2 regions of the Priestia sp. MDV22-iso46 genome follow, and region 2 is predicted to be linked to the other one. Evidence: riboswitches for the same ligand, from Rfam matches in the RefSeq annotation. Region 2 holds a riboswitch; the other holds the start of a gene.

Region 1 (7,940 bases), on a different contig from region 2:
TTTCAAAAAGTGAAAATCAAATCAGTGTATCGAAATCAACAAGGTAAAGAAGTACTGATAGGAACAAGTAATGGAATTATTAGAGATTAAAATGAAAACGCTAACAAGAAATAAGTTATGAATGTTGTTAGAAAAGTCACGGGTTCGTGACTTTTTTATGTTGTTTTTTAAAACGAAATTTTAAAAAGAAAGAAAATTATCGAAATTATATTTTAAAGAGATTATAATAACCATAACTTTACTACAAGATTAAAAAGGAGCTAAAAAGATGAATGAACAGCTTACATTGTTAACCACAGAGTCTCAAAAAGAGTAGGCAATGAAGGTAGATGCGACTAGTAAAAAAGAAATTTTAAACGTAATGAATAAATGGTAATTCTCTTATTGGAAAAGAAGCGGACCATAGTATTGAGGTAGTAGTAGGTCCGGAAGTGCTAACAGGTTCCACAAGGTTAAAAGCAGCAAGCGCTCATAAAATGATTCTCAACATGATTTCTACAGCGGCTATGATTAAAGTAGGAAAAGCGTATGAAAACTTAATGATAGATGTTCATGTGAGTAATGAAAAGCTTAAAGAACGAGCGATAGGTATTATTTGTAAAATTACAGGTGTTTCTTATGAACAAGCAAATCAAACGCTTGAAGAAGCAAATAATGAGGTGAAAACAGCAGTGGTTATGATCAAAACAAATGAAAATTACGACACCGCGAAAATGTTACTGAATGATGCGGGCGGTTATGTGAGAAAAGCGATTGAACATTACGTATAAAGGAGAGAAACGATGTCAACAGGTGGATTAACAATGATTAAAAACACGGTGGCAAAGCTTCCTGATTCGGAGAGGAAAATTGCTGAATATATTTTAAATAATCCGCATACTGTGGTAAACAGTACGGCTGGGGAATTAGGTAGACTAGCGAATGCTAGCAGTGCTGCTGTTATTCGTTTGTGTAAATCTATCGGGGTTAGCGGGTTTCAAGAATTAAAGGTAAGAGTAGCCGGAGATTTAGCTAGAGATACGGAGCAAGGATACCGCGATATTGAAACAAATGAAACGATTCAATCTATTGTCAAAAAAACGGCAAGCAACAGCATTCAAAGTCTAAGTGATACGGCCGAGCTTGTGAATTATAAAGAAGCAGAGCGGGCTGTTTTGGCACTGATTGAAGCCAAAAATATTCATTTTTTTGGAATCGGTGCTTCACATATTATTGCTATAGATGCGCAGCAAAAATTTCTTCGAATTAATAAAAATGCTACGGCTTTTGCAGATAGCCATCTAGCAGCTACACTCATCGCAAATGCAAGTAAAGACGATGTAGTTGTGGGTATTTCTTTTTCAGGGGAGACTCCTGAAGTAAGCAACGTCTTATCTTTAGCTAAAAATCGCGGAGTAAAGACGATTAGCTTAACCAAGTATGGACAGTCTACCGTTTCGTCTTTAGCTGATATTTGTTTGTATACGTCTTGTTCTCAAGAAGCGCCGTTTCGAAGCGCGGCTACATCGTCTCGTTTAGCCCAGCTTTATGTGATTGATGTGTTATTTTTAAGTATTGCAGCGCAGCAGTATGACCAGACGATTGAGTATATTGATAAAACAAGAGATGCCATTCAGTTTTTGAAAACTAAGAAATAAAAAAAGAAAGCGATTACAAAAAGGGGATTTTGTGGTCTGTTTCCTCAGTACCGTATCCATCTAAGAGGAAAATACAAAGGGGGATTAACATGTCTTTAGATAATCATCAATTAGCAAAGGTTATTTTGGAGATGCTTGGGGGAGCATCGAATATTGAAGCGTATACGCATTGTATGACTCGGCTGCGGGTGACTGTAAAAGATGATTCAATTGTAAAAAAAGCAGATATACGAAAGCTTGAAGGCGTGCTCGGATTAGTTGAAGAAGAAACGCTGCAAATCATTATTGGTCCTGGAAAAGTAAACAAAGTAACAGAGGAATTTGGAAAGTTAATTGATGAATCCGGCGGTATTAATTTAGAAAATCGTGCGGCTCAGCGGAAATCGGAGCTGAAAGAAAAAAATGCAACTCCGTTTAAGCTCTTGCTTCGCCGAATTGCGAGTATTTTTATTCCGTTAATACCTGCTCTTGTAGCATCCGGACTTATCACCGGAGTGACAAAAGCAGCTGTTCAAGCGAAGTGGCTTCCGGCAGATTCACAGATTGCTATTCTTTTAACCGTTATCGGGAGCGGTTTATTTGCCTATCTTGGTATTTTAGTAGGTATTAATGCCGCAAAAGAATTTGGTGGTTCGCCGGCTCTAGGAGGCTTAGCAGGCATTTTAGTCATTAATCCTGCCGTAGCTGATATTAAACTTTTTGGTGAAGCTCTTTTGCCGGGGCGTGGCGGCTTAATAGGCGTGTTGCTTGCAGCAATCTTTATGGCCGTGGTAGAAAAACGAGTACGTAAATTTGTCCCTCAGTCACTGGATATTATTATTACACCAACCGTTACGGTGTTAATTACAGGCATTATTACGTATGTAGTATTCATGCCAATCGGAGGCTTAATTTCAGATGGAATCACAAAAGGTCTTTTAGGAGTTCTAGAGGTTGGAGGAGTTGTAGCAGGCTTTGTTTTAGGAGCAACGTTTTTGCCGCTCGTTATTACAGGACTGCATCAAGGTCTTACTCCTGTTCATTTAGAGCTTATTAATTCAATTGGAGATGATCCGCTTCTTCCTATACTAGCAATGGGCGGAGCCGGTCAGGTAGGTGCAGCTTTTGCTATTTATATCAAAACAAAGAAAAAACGTTTAAAGCGAGCAATTGGAGGGGCACTTCCTTCAGGTCTGCTGGGAATCGGAGAGCCGCTTATTTTTGGAGTCACGCTTCCTTTAGGGCGCCCATTTTTAACCGCTTGTCTTGGAGCCGGAATCGGAGGAGCGTTTCAGGCGCACTTCCATATTGCAACTGTAGCAGTGGGGGTATCCGGTTTGCCGCTTACGTTTTTAGTTCATGTGCATCAAATTCTTCTTTATTTACTTGGATTAGTTATTGCTTATGCAGCAGGGTTTATTTGTACCTATTTCTTTGGATTTAACGATGAAATGGCGAGGGAGTTTGAATGATCGGTATTTCGTTTTATTTAAATGATAGTGATGCCAAAAAAAGATTAATAGAAGCGAGTGAATGCGGAGTTACACGCGCATTCACTTCGCTTCACATTCCAGAAGAAAAAGGAGATTTGGCTGAACGGGCAAAAGAATTGCTTCATGTGGCTAGAGATTGTGGAATAAGCGTGTATGCAGACGTATCCAAGCATACGCCGGTTCATTTAGATATTGAAAGCCTTATGACGCTATCTTCACTTGGCGTATCGGGTATTAGACTAGACGATGGCTTTAGTGTAAAAGAAACTCTTTCGCTTGCGAATGAATTTTATATTGCTGTTAATGCAAGTACGTTATCCAAACAAGAAATAGAATCGCTGTTATCTGCAGGCCTTCATCATCATCAGCTGCTTGCATGGCATAATTTTTATCCGCGGCCTGAAACAGGACTTGAAGAAACGTTTTTTCACCAGCAGACAGATTTATTTAATGAACTTCGTATCCCAGTCTGCGCTTATATTCCTGGAGAAGGTGAAAAAAGAGGCCCTGTTTATCAAGGTCTTCCTACTAGAGAAAAAGACCGTAATAGATGTCCTTTTACCTCTGCAGTAGATTTATACGGATGCGGAGTAACGGAGGTTTATATTGGAGATCCATACGCCGGTTCAAGTTTATTAAAGCGTTTAGTTCGATATCAAGAAAACCGCATTATTCCGCTGCGCATTCGTTCACTTCATATAGAGGGAACGTACAGCGTGCGTCCGGATGTATCAAGAGACGTTCTGCGGTTGGTTGATACTCGATCTGTAAAACCAGTGCCGCCATTTCGTACAGTAGAACGCAGAATCGGAGCAATTACAATGGACAATGATGGCTACGGACGCTACAGAGGAGAGGTTCAAATAGCTAAAACGAATTTGCCTGCAAGTGCTAATGTTAACGTGATTGGGTATGTGATAGAGGAAGATCATGAGCTACTTTCATTAGTGAGACCGGGGCGAAAACTTGAGCTTGTCACTGTCTAAATGGAAAAATCGTGTATTTTTAAAAAAGCCGATAGCTAACTAGTAAGCTTATAAAAGTAAAGAGCACACACTGCTTAAAAAAGGTGTGTGCTTTTTATTTTACTAAAAAGGAAACTATTTTCATTGCTGAATCATGAACCTTTCTATTGAATAAACCGCTTTACTATGATAAAACTATTAAAGGTAAACATATGATAATAGTTTAATTTCATAGAGATACAACACCACTAGGGGTGCTTTCGAAGCTGAGAGAGACGAGAAGTCTTAACCCTTATAACCTGAACTAGGTAATACTAGCGTAGGAAAGAGGTATTGTAATGGATGTTTTGTATGGGATTTCCTTACGAACTCGTTATAATAATTTTGTGTATATAAACAAAAACACTTCTTTCCTGCGAAAGAAGTGTTTTTTTATGCATAAAGGAAGGTGTCATACATGGAAGAAACAATTGATTTGCTTGTCAAACAGGTAGAGGAGCGCAAAGGGGAGCTAATCCAGTTATTAACAACGCTTGTTTCATATAAAACGCCGGCGCCTCCTGCACGAAATTCTCATGAAGCGCAGCTATACGTAGCGGATTTCCTTAAAAACTGCGGTTTTTCCATCGATATGTGGGACTTATATTCCAACGATCCCATCGTAGTAGGTACGTTAAAAGGACAAAAATCAGCTGACTATCAAAGCTTGATTATTAACGGGCATATGGATGTTGCTGAGGTACAAGAAAATGAAAAGTGGGAGACAAATCCGTTTGAAGCTGTGGTAAAAGACAATATGATAATCGGACGCGGAGTTGCTGATATGAAAGGCGGCTTGGCAGGAGCATTATTTGCAGTGCAGCTTTTAACGGAAGCAGAAATTGAACTGCCGGGAGACTTGATTTTTGAATCCGTTGTAGGAGAAGAAGTGGGAGAAGCAGGTACGCTGCAATGCTGTCAGAAAGGATATACAGCTGACTTTGCGCTTGTAGCCGATACGAGTGATTTACATATTCAAGGTCAAGGCGGAGTAATCACAGGATGGATTACGATAAAAAGCAGCAAAACCTATCATGACGGTACACGCCGAAGCATGATTCATGCTGGAGGAGGGCTGTTAGCTGCGAGCGCTATCGAAAAGATGGCAAAAGTGATCGGAGGGCTACAAGAATTGGAGCGCCACTGGGCTGTTACAAAGAGCTATCCAGGATTTTTGCCAGGAACAAACACGATTAACCCAGCAGTAATCGAAGGCGGAAGGCATGCTGCGTTTATTGCAGATGAATGCAGGCTGTGGATCACCGTTCACTATTATCCTAATGAATCATACGACCAAGTATCAAAAGAAGTGGAAGAATACATTTTAGCTATTGCAAAAGCAGATCCATGGTTAAAAGATAATCTGCCAACCTTTGAATGGGGAGGCACATCAATGATTGAAGACAGAGGAGAAATCTTTCCGTCATTAGAAATTGATGAAGGTCATGCAGGAGTGCAGCTGCTTGCACATACTCACGAACAAATTGAAGGGAAAAAGCCTCCAATTGATGTGTCAACTAGCGTAACAGATGGCGGTTGGCTAGCTGATGCGGGTATTCCAGCAGCTATTTACGGTCCTGGGAATTTAGCAAATGCACATGCTGTGAACGAACAATTAGATATCAATCAGCTTATTCAATATACAAAAGTGATGGTGCAGTTCATTTATACGTGGCTGCATACGCATAAGGAGTGATCATCATGAAATTTAGTGAACGATTATATGAAAAGCTGCAGCCGATTTGGCGCCAAAATCATAATCATCCCTTTGTAGAGGGGATGGGAGACGGAACGCTTGAAAAGGAGAAGTTTCGCTTTTATATGATTCAAGATTATCTTTACTTAATTGATTATGCTAAATTATTTGCGATTGGAGCCATGAAAGCTACCGATGTTCAAACGATGGGGAAATTTGCTGCACTTTTAGATTCTACATTAAACGAAGAAATGAGCCTGCACCGTGAGTATGCCAAGAAATTTGAAATCAGCGAAAAAGAATTAGAAAAAGCGCAGCCATCTCCTACAACGCTTGCATACACACACTATATGCTGCACGTTGGTCAAAGCGGAACATTGGCTGAATTAGTGGCGGCTCTTTTGCCTTGTATGTGGAGCTACTGGGAAATAGGAAAAGAACTCAGTGAAAAGCCTGGAGCTAACAATGAGTTTTATCGTGAGTGGATTGAAATGTACAGCTCAGAAGAATTTGGAGAACTAGCGACGTGGTGTATCAACTTATTTGACTCACTTACTGAAGACAAATCAGAAGCGGAGTTAGAAAAGCTCGAAGAAATTTTCTTAAACACAACGCGTTTTGAGTATATGTTCTGGGATATGGCTTATAACGAAGCGATGTGGCCAATTTATGAATAAGTCTGTGTTATCTTTTCAAAACGTAAGTTTTACGTACAAAAACGGTGATCAAGCGATTTTAAAATCATTAAATTTAGACGTGAAAGAAGGCGAGTTTGTAAGTATCGTTGGAGCAAGCGGATCTGGAAAAAGTACGTTGTTTCGTCTCATTACAGGTCTTGAACAGCAGAGTGAAGGCGATATCATGATTAACGGACAGTCTTACGAAAAACGTCTTGGAAAAGTAGGCTACATGCCGCAGCAAGATTTGCTTCTTCCGTGGCGCACGATTCTAGACAATGCAGCACTGCCTCTTGAGCTTCACAATGTGTCAAAGGCAAGTGCTCATAGGCAAGTATCTCAGCTGCTCGAAGAGTTTGGGTTAAAAGGGTATGAAAACCGTTTTCCAAGTGATTTATCCGGAGGGATGAAGCAGCGTGTTTCTTTTCTGCGAACGGTATTAAGCGGTTCTAACGTGCTGCTTTTGGATGAGCCTTTCAGTGCGCTTGATGCCATTACGCGTCTATCGATGCAGGAATGGCTGCTTGAACAATGGCAAAAGCGTAAACACACCATCTTATTTATCACTCATGACGTAAACGAAGCGCTTTTTTTATCAGATCGTATTTTTATCTTTTCAGACAAGCCGGTAAGTCATCTTGAAGAGATTCAAGTGCCGCTTAGCAGACCTCGAACGCAAAAAGATTTGAATCAACAGCGTGTGCTTGACGTGAAAGATTATTTAATTGAACAGCTTAGATCGAAGGTGAACACATGAAAAAGTACGGAGCTTCAGTGATATTAGTAGTCATTTTACTGGCTGCTTGGGAAATTGGAGCACGCATTGTAAACTATCCGTTCATTTTACCAACGCCCACCGGTATTTTAACAAAGCTTTGGGATTTGCGAATGGATTTATTGTTTAAGCATTTGCCAGCTACGTTATCTATTGTCGTAATTGGGCTGCTTATATCCGTTGTGCTAGGGGTTCTGCTGGCCGTGTGGATGAATTGGAGTCCGCTTATTGAGCGTGCTTTCTATCCGCTTATTATTGCGTCGCAAATGATCCCGACCATTGCCATTGCTCCTGTATTTGTTCTCTGGTTTGGCTACTCCATTTGGAGCAAAGTGATTGTGACCGTATTAATTACTTTTTTTCCTATTACGGTTAGCACATTCGACGGGCTTCGTTCCACAAACAAAGAGTTAAAAGAACTCATGTTAACGATGGGAGCAACAAAAAAAGATATTTTCTTTAAGTTGAACATTCCTTCTGCACTGCCTCATTTTTATTCAGGGCTCAAAGTAGCGGTTACCTTTAGTATAATAGGTGCTGCCATTGGGGAATGGTTAGGTGCACAAGCAGGCTTAGGATATTTCAGTCGTCGCATGATGACACAGTTTGATGCAGCTGGTGTATTTGCACCAATTGTGATTTTATCCGCGCTTGGTATTTTATTCTTTATTATTGTAGT
Region 2 (7,940 bases):
AGAAGTAGATAAAAGTTTTGCTGTCTCAAAAGAAGACTGGTCCCTCCATCGTAAAGGCCACGATGATCAAAAAAGACATCAAGAAAAAATTAAAGAAGCAATTAAAAATAATTTACCGGATTTAATTACAGAAGAAAATATCGTGATGTCCAATGGAAGAGAAGTTGTTAAAATTCCGATCAAATCATTGGATGAATATCGAATTCGGTACAATTATGATAAAAACAAACATGTGGGTCAAGGTGATGGAGACAGTAAAGTTGGGGATGTAGTAGCACGTGATGGATCTGCTGGAGATGGTCAAAAAGGAGCAGGGAAAGGTCAAGGGGCAGGTGACCAGGCTGGAGAAGACTACTTTGAAGCAGAAGTGTCTCTTATGGAGCTTCAAGAGGCTTTATTTGCTCAATTAGAACTGCCTAATCTTCAGCGAAAAGAATCTGATCAAATTGTTGTGGAACACATTGAATTTAATGATATACGACGTACAGGTTTGATGGGGAATATTGATAAAAAACGAACGATGATGAGCGCTTATAAGCGAAATGCAATGACAGGAAAGGCTGCTTTTCATCCTATTTATCCGGAGGATTTAAAATTCAAAACGTGGAATGAAGTTATAAAGCCAGAATCGAAAGCAGTCGTCTTAGCTATGATGGATACGAGCGGTTCGATGGGCATATGGGAAAAGTATATGGCAAGAAGCTTTTTCTTTTGGATGACACGCTTTTTACGTACGAAATATGAAACAGTGGAAATTGAATTTATTGCGCATCATACAGAGGCAAAAGTAGTATCAGAAGAAGACTTTTTCTCCAAAGGAGAAAGCGGAGGAACCATCTGTTCATCTGCTTACCGAAAAGCGCTTGAATTAATTAACCAAAAGTATGATCCGAGCCGCTATAATATTTACCCGTTTCATTTTTCAGATGGCGATAACTTAACTTCAGATAACGCAAGGTGTGTAAAGTTAGTAAATGAATTAATGAAAGTGTCAAATATGTTTGGATATGGGGAAGTGAATCAGTACAATCGACATTCCACTTTAATGTCTGCTTACAAAAATATTCAAGACGAAAGTTTTAGACACTTTATTTTAAAACAAAAATCAGACGTTTTTCACGCGATGAAAAGCTTTTTTAGAAAAGAAACAGAAGACCAGAAATATGCTTAACCTAAAAGGCCTAGACTTGTTATCTAGGTCTTCTTTATGCGGTTTATTCAGCTCTTCTTTGGAGATAGTAAAAGTACGACTTTATCCAAAAGGAGAATAAGTGAATGAACGAAAATATAAAGAGCGAAATGCAAAAACATCAACAAAATCAGCGGTTGAACGCAGCTGAGTTAGGTTACTTATGGGCGCAATATTTAGGTGATACGCTGTATGTATGTGTTCTTGGATATTTTCTATCTGTTGTAAAAGATGCCGAGATTAAGGAGCTCTTAAAAAAAGCCCATCAGATTTCACAAACTCATGTAGACGAATTGACGGAATTATTCATTTTGGAAAAAATTCCAATACCAGTAGGTTTTGGAGAACAAGATGTGAACAAAGGAGTTCCTGCTTTATTTGATGATATTTTTATGGCTATTTATGTAAATGAAATGGCAATTGGAGGTATGAAGAAATATGCCAGAGCCCTAAGCGCAGTGAGAAGGCAAGATATTTATGATCACCTGTCTCGATGTGTAAAAGAAAGCGACAGTCTTTTAGAGGATTCTAACCACGTTATTTTAAGAAAAAGCATGCTGATGAGACCTCCGGTTATTCCTTATCCGGTAAAAGTGAATTTTGTGGACCAGAAAACGTTTATATCACCATTTTTCTCTCAAATGCATCCTCTAACTTCTTTGGAGGTCACGGCTATTCAAGAAATTGTTAATACAAATGTATTAGGTAAAACGCTGATGCTGGCATTTAGTCAAGTAGCTACCACACAAAAATTACGCTCTTATTTTTTTGATGGAGTTAAACTTGCGAGTAAGCAAATCAAGCAATTCACTGAGTTATTGTCTGAAGCTGACCTACCAAGTCCGCGTCTGCTTGATGCATATGTAACCAACTCAACGATTTCACCGTTTTCAGATAAACTGATGATGTATCATACTTCCACAGCGGTGACAATTGCTATTGATAACTGCGGCGCTGGCTTATCTATGTCGTTCCGTTCGGATGTCGCAGTAGAATTTTCTCAGCTAATCGGGCGTATAGGGAAGTATGGAAAAGATGGAATTCGGATTATGATTGAGCAAGGTTGGATGGAAGAACCTCCAATGGCAACAGACCGTAAGAAGTTGGCGGAGAAATAATAAGGAGTATGTTGTAGATTATCATTAATTTTGCGGTATTGAAACATATATAGCTAAGCGAAAATAGATTGCTCTAGACCCACTTGAATGAGCAGTGATAAGATAAAAAAGCTGATTTTTCAAGAAGTAAGTCGAGGTGTGCAAATGAACAACAGTATAAGGGAGTCCATTGCCAAAAAAGTAGCATGGATTAGCGTATGGAGCAATATTGCCCTTACGCTAGGAAAAGTAATAGTAGGATGGATTGGAAATAGTGATGCTGTATTTGCTGATGGTATTCACTCTGCAGCGGACGTATTTGCCTCTATTATTGTCTTGTTGGTTATACGAGTAGCAAATAAACCAGCAGATGATGACCATCCATATGGACATGGAAAAGCAGAAGTGATTGTCTCAGGAATCGTAGGAATTATTTTATTGCTTGTATCATTTTATGTGGTATTTGAAGGAGTCGTTGGTTTATTCCATCCGGTTGAATCTCCAAATATTTTAGCCATGTGGATTGCTGTTATTTCATACATAGCAAAGGTATTGTTGTACCGTTATTCTTTAAACGTAGCGAAGCAGCACCACAGTAAGGCAATTGAGGCAATTGCATTTGATCATAAAGCAGATATTGTTGCTTCTATTGCAGCGGCAATTGGTGTTTTATTATCGATTATTGGTGATAAAATGGATGTTCAACTGCTGTTATACGGAGATAAAATAGCAAGTATCTTTGTTGCTTATTTAATTTTTAACATTGCCAGACAAATGATGGGAGAGTCTTTTCAAATCTTAATGGAAGGCAATATTGACGAAGAGCTACTGAAAGAACTTGAAGAAAGTATTTATGAATTTGAAGATGTGAAGCGGATTGATCGGGTTCGAGCAAGAGAGCATGGCCATTACATATTAGTTGATATACGTATTTCGATTGATCACTTTAAAACAATTAAGGAAGGTCATGATCTGGGACGAGAAATCAAAGCAACACTTATGAAAAAGCATGATAATATTCAGGAAGTATTAATCCATTTGAATCCTTATTATCCAGATTAAATAAGAAGCAGCGAAGTGTTATCTCGCTGCTTCTTATTATTTATAGATGTAGAAATTAATGAAATGAGTAGAATAAAATGATGAGGATTTTTATTTATAAAGAATCAAGTTTAATAAAATTGTATAAAGGGAATTGTATTTATTTATTGATGTGATAGGATAAAAAAGCATGTAAATGCATTCACTACGAATGAAAGCAGTGGACGGGTACATATAGATAATAATAAATGGTTTTGGGAGTCAAAGAAGGTGATGTTGAAGTGAATGTAAGCATCAGGTCAATCGTTAAAAAAGTCATGTTCATTCTATTTATTGCGTATACGGCAGTGGTCATTTATGCTACTCTCATACGGGAAAACGAACATGTTTACGGAAAAGCAATGAACTTGGATTTATTTAGCACGATCCGTCTGATGTGGGACAGCGGGAATATAATGCTCACTCTGACAAATATACTGGGGAATATCGTGATGTTTGCGCCGCTTGGAATGTTTATCCCTTTGTTTATGAAGTGGTTTGACGGTTTTATTCAAGTGTTTACGACAGGTTTCTTAATCAGTTTTCTGATTGAAATTTTACAGTACAAGCTAACGGAACGAGTATTTGATATTGATGATATCTTTTTGAATACGCTAGGTACATTTATAGGCTGGGTTATTATTAAAATACTATATTGGATTAAGAACATGCTGAAAGCACGTTTCAAAAAAAGATGAAATTGAGAGACGTAACGAAATTAATCCAATCTAAAGACGAACAAATGGGATTAAGGAGCTAGTATGGATAGCTTGTTACATCGCGGTTGATTTCCGTACAAGACTTCGCTTTCCGCGGGCGGTGAGTCTCCTCGTCGCTTACGCTCCTGCGAGGTCTCACTTATTCTGCTTTTCCCTCAGGAGTCTTCGCCTTGCCTTCCAATCAACCGCTAGAAATAACTATATGCATGAAATCTACGTTCACCCTACCAATGAAAAAATCCGAGCGAGCTGGATTCTTAATCAAGAATTCAACTCGTTCGGATTTTTCTTCAACTAAAATACTTTTGGCTCAGCCTCTGCTTGTTGTTGATAGAAACACTTAATGCAGCGTCTTACGGAAGAATGTGAGGATTCAACGATAATGTGCTGACAATTTTGCTGAACAAATAATAACTTTCGTTCAAGCTGTTTAATTTGTTCTTTAAGCTGTTCTACTTCATTATTGATAGATATTTGAACCACTGTTAACAAACTCTTTAGCTTTTTCTTTCATTCCTTCTTTTCTTACTTCGTGTACATCTTTTTCATTTTCTTGAGCCATGTTACGAATATCTTGAGAAATACGCATCGAACAGAATTTAGGTCCACACATTGAACAGAAATGGGCTGTTTTAGCACCTTCAGCGGGAAGTGTTTCATCGTGATATTCTTTTGCGCGCTCTGGATCTAGTGACAGGTTAAATTGATCATTCCATCTAAACTCAAATCTTGCTTTAGACAGCGCGTTATCGCGTTTTTGTGCTCCTGGATGGCCTTTTGCTAGGTCAGCGGCATGCGCAGCAATTTTATAGGTGATAACGCCTTCTCGAACGTCTTCTTTATTCGGAAGTCCTAAATGTTCTTTTGGCGTTACGTAGCAAAGCATAGCTGTCCCAAACCAGCCAATCATTGCAGCCCCAATACCTGATGTAATATGGTCATAGCCTGGAGCGATGTCGGTTGTAAGCGGTCCAAGAGTATAGAAAGGAGCTTCCTGGCATATTTCCATTTGTTTATCTACGTTTTCTTTGATGAGGTGCATAGGAACATGTCCAGGACCTTCAATCATAACTTGAACATCGTGTTTCCAAGCAATTTTAGTTAATTCACCAAGCGTTTCTAATTCACCGAACTGTGCCTCATCATTAGCATCTGCAATGGAACCAGGACGTAGCCCATCGCCAAGCGAAATAGAAATATCGTATGCTTTACAGATTTCACAGATTTCTTCAAAGCGAGTATATAAAAAGTTCTCTTCATGATGAGCTAAACACCACTGCGCCAAGATGGATCCTCCGCGTGAAACAATACCTGTCGTACGTTTGGCTGTCAGAGGAATATAGCGTAAAAGAACACCTGCGTGAATAGTAAAGTAATCAACACCTTGTTCTGCTTGTTCAATTAATGTATCGCGATATGCTTCCCACGTTAGATCTTCTGCTACGCCTTTTACTTTTTCAAGCGCTTGGTAAATAGGAACGGTCCCTACAGGAACAGGCGAGTTGCGGATAATCCATTCGCGCGTTGTGTGGATATCCTTTCCTGTTGATAAATCCATAATTGTATCGGCTCCCCAACGCGTTGCCCATGTCATTTTTTCTACTTCATCTTCAATAGCTGAACGAATAGCTGAATTTCCGATATTAGCATTAATTTTCACGTGGAATTTGCGGCCGATAATCATCGGTTCGCTCTCAGGGTGATTGATATTATTAGGGATAATGGCACGCCCTCTTGCTACTTCTTCACGCACGACTTCAGGATCCATCTGTTCACGAATAGCGATAAATTCCATTTCGGGTGTGATGATTCCTTTTTTCGCATAGTGCATTTGCGTTACATTTTGATTTTTTTTCGCGCGCAACGGTAAACGATTAGTGATAAAGCGCTCGTACTGATCTCTTGGATCACCATCATAATACCCGTTATCCTGTGGCTGAACCGTACGGCCTTGATATGTTTCTACATCATTTCGTTCTGCAATCCACTTTTCGCGCAGAGCCGGTAATCCTTTTTGTAAATTAATTTCATAACAGGGATCTGTATAAACACCGCTCGTGTCATATACACGTACGGGACTATTTTCTTCTTCACCAAAAGATCCTGTAGTAGGAGACTGATGAATTTCACGCATAGGCACTTTAAGGTCTTCTCTGGATCCTTGGACATATACTTTGTGACTGTTTGGAAAAGGCTTTTTCATAGAAACTGATACATTTTGTTTTGACATTACATATTCCTCCGGTTTCGCATAAAGTGTAGCTATACCGAACCATAAAAAAATCGGGTTCTGTGATAGACAGAACCCGATGGAATAGGCGAAAAAAGAATAAACATATACTATTCTTTTCAAGACTACTTCCCTCCGCTGGTATAACCCAAATCAGGTTCAAAGGGTTAAAGAGTTTTATTGCACTCTTCTCTCAGTCTGAGCTATCAGACACCCCTAGTAGAAATAACATTCAAATTATTCAATTTACGGCTTAAGTTTACCATCATTCGGTAAAAAATCAACCCTTAAATAAAAAAAGCTAGATAATTAACGTTGTCTAGCAGCATCGATTGCAATCACAATAGCTGTAATAATATGCATAACAAACCCTAAAAATGGAATCCAAGCAACCAGTGAGGTAACAATTCCTAGTATGTTTCCATACGCAGATAACCCTCGTCTATTAGCTAAAATGAGCGTGATAGCATGAAGAATAAATCCAATAAAAAGAGGAGTATAACTAAAGCCCATAACAATCCCCGCGCCAATTAAAGGAATTCCCAGCAAGGCTTCATACCCAGCAGTGACCCATTTCATTGTACGTACATTTCCATTCATAGTAAAAAGCCTCCTAAAAAAGATACTACTATATACGAGAAAAGAGAGAAAAAAGTTTCAAATTACTTAGGGGATATGTCGTATAAGCAAGCACTAGTTGATTAAAATGATAGATGACAGTAAAGGGGATGGAAAAAACATAATAATTTAGTCATTTTTTCACACCAAAGAAAAATAGTCTAGATGATTCATTTTTAGCTAAGGGACCGGAATTTATACCGAACATAGTGACTGATTTCTAAAAAAAATAAAAGCTGATATCGTGTTTTTTGATTATAGCATGTAAGGCTTTTATTACAAATTATTAAAGATTCTTATCTTTTTGCAAATACACATTGTATTTCATAGTTTTAACAATTATGATAAAAAAGCAAGTGTCAAAATAGGAAAATAGTTGAGCATGTAAAACGAAGCGATAAGCTTATTAATTTGAAAGAAAGGCAAGGTACATAGCTTTATGTGGGAAATTATTGTAGCAATCATTTTAGGGATTGTAGAAGGTTTAACAGAGTTTGCTCCTGTTTCGTCAACTGGGCATATGATTATTGTGGATGACCTGTGGTTAAATTCAAAAGAATTATTTTCATCTCCAGTAGCTAATACATTTAAAATTGTTATTCAGCTAGGGTCGATCTTAGCAGTAGTTGTTATCTTTAAAGATCGTTTTATTAATTTATTAGGATTAGGAAAAAAACCAGCTGCTCCAATTGGACCGACAAATCGCTTGAATTTAATGCAGGTAATTGTTGGTCTGTTACCCGCAGGAGTGTTAGGATTTTTGTTTGACGATTACATTGATGAACATTTGTTTTCTTTAAATACGGTGCTAATTGGCTTAGTAGTCGGAGCTGTATTAATGATTCTAGCAGATTTGTTTGGACCTAAACGTCCGCGTGTAGAGACGGTGGACCAAATGTCTTATGGACAAGCACTGGGTATAGGGCTGTTTCAATGTATTGCTCTTTGGCCAGGTTTTTCTCGTTCAGGCTCAACGATTTCAGGAGGGGTTCTTCTTGGAATGAGCC

Evidence for each region. Region 2 has a riboswitch for thiamine pyrophosphate ahead of thiC (phosphomethylpyrimidine synthase ThiC). Riboswitches for the same ligand answer to the same signal wherever they lie in the genome.
Region 1: linked by a shared signal. The riboswitch ahead of AC4NPH_RS10565 (acetylornithine deacetylase) and the one ahead of thiC (phosphomethylpyrimidine synthase ThiC) in region 2 are both predicted to bind thiamine pyrophosphate.

The regions. Positions count from the first base shown of each region.
Region 1 covers NZ_JBZVWT010000001.1:2,076,426-2,084,365, reverse strand. The annotation lists gene AC4NPH_RS10590 (FAS1-like dehydratase domain-containing protein) at 1-90, shown strand, start outside; partial or broken gene AC4NPH_RS10585 (N-acetylmuramic acid 6-phosphate etherase) at 369-770, shown strand; gene AC4NPH_RS10580 (MurR/RpiR family transcriptional regulator) at 783-1,637, shown strand; gene AC4NPH_RS10575 (PTS transporter subunit EIIC) at 1,727-3,088, shown strand; gene AC4NPH_RS10570 (MupG family TIM beta-alpha barrel fold protein) at 3,085-4,095, shown strand; TPP riboswitch at 4,315-4,417, shown strand; gene AC4NPH_RS10565 (acetylornithine deacetylase) at 4,532-5,809, shown strand; gene tenA (thiaminase II) at 5,815-6,486, shown strand; gene AC4NPH_RS10555 (ABC transporter ATP-binding protein) at 6,479-7,243, shown strand; gene AC4NPH_RS10550 (ABC transporter permease) at 7,240-7,940, shown strand, end outside.
Region 2 covers NZ_JBZVWT010000019.1:21,357-29,296, reverse strand. The annotation lists gene yhbH (sporulation protein YhbH) at 1-1,171, shown strand, start outside; gene AC4NPH_RS30105 (DUF3231 family protein) at 1,276-2,307, shown strand; gene AC4NPH_RS30100 (cation diffusion facilitator family transporter) at 2,452-3,348, shown strand; gene AC4NPH_RS30095 (VanZ family protein) at 3,609-4,064, shown strand; gene AC4NPH_RS30090 (hypothetical protein) at 4,380-4,568, opposite strand; gene thiC (phosphomethylpyrimidine synthase ThiC) at 4,546-6,315, opposite strand; TPP riboswitch at 6,429-6,543, opposite strand; gene AC4NPH_RS30080 (hypothetical protein) at 6,625-6,915, opposite strand; gene AC4NPH_RS30075 (undecaprenyl-diphosphate phosphatase) at 7,373-7,940, shown strand, end outside.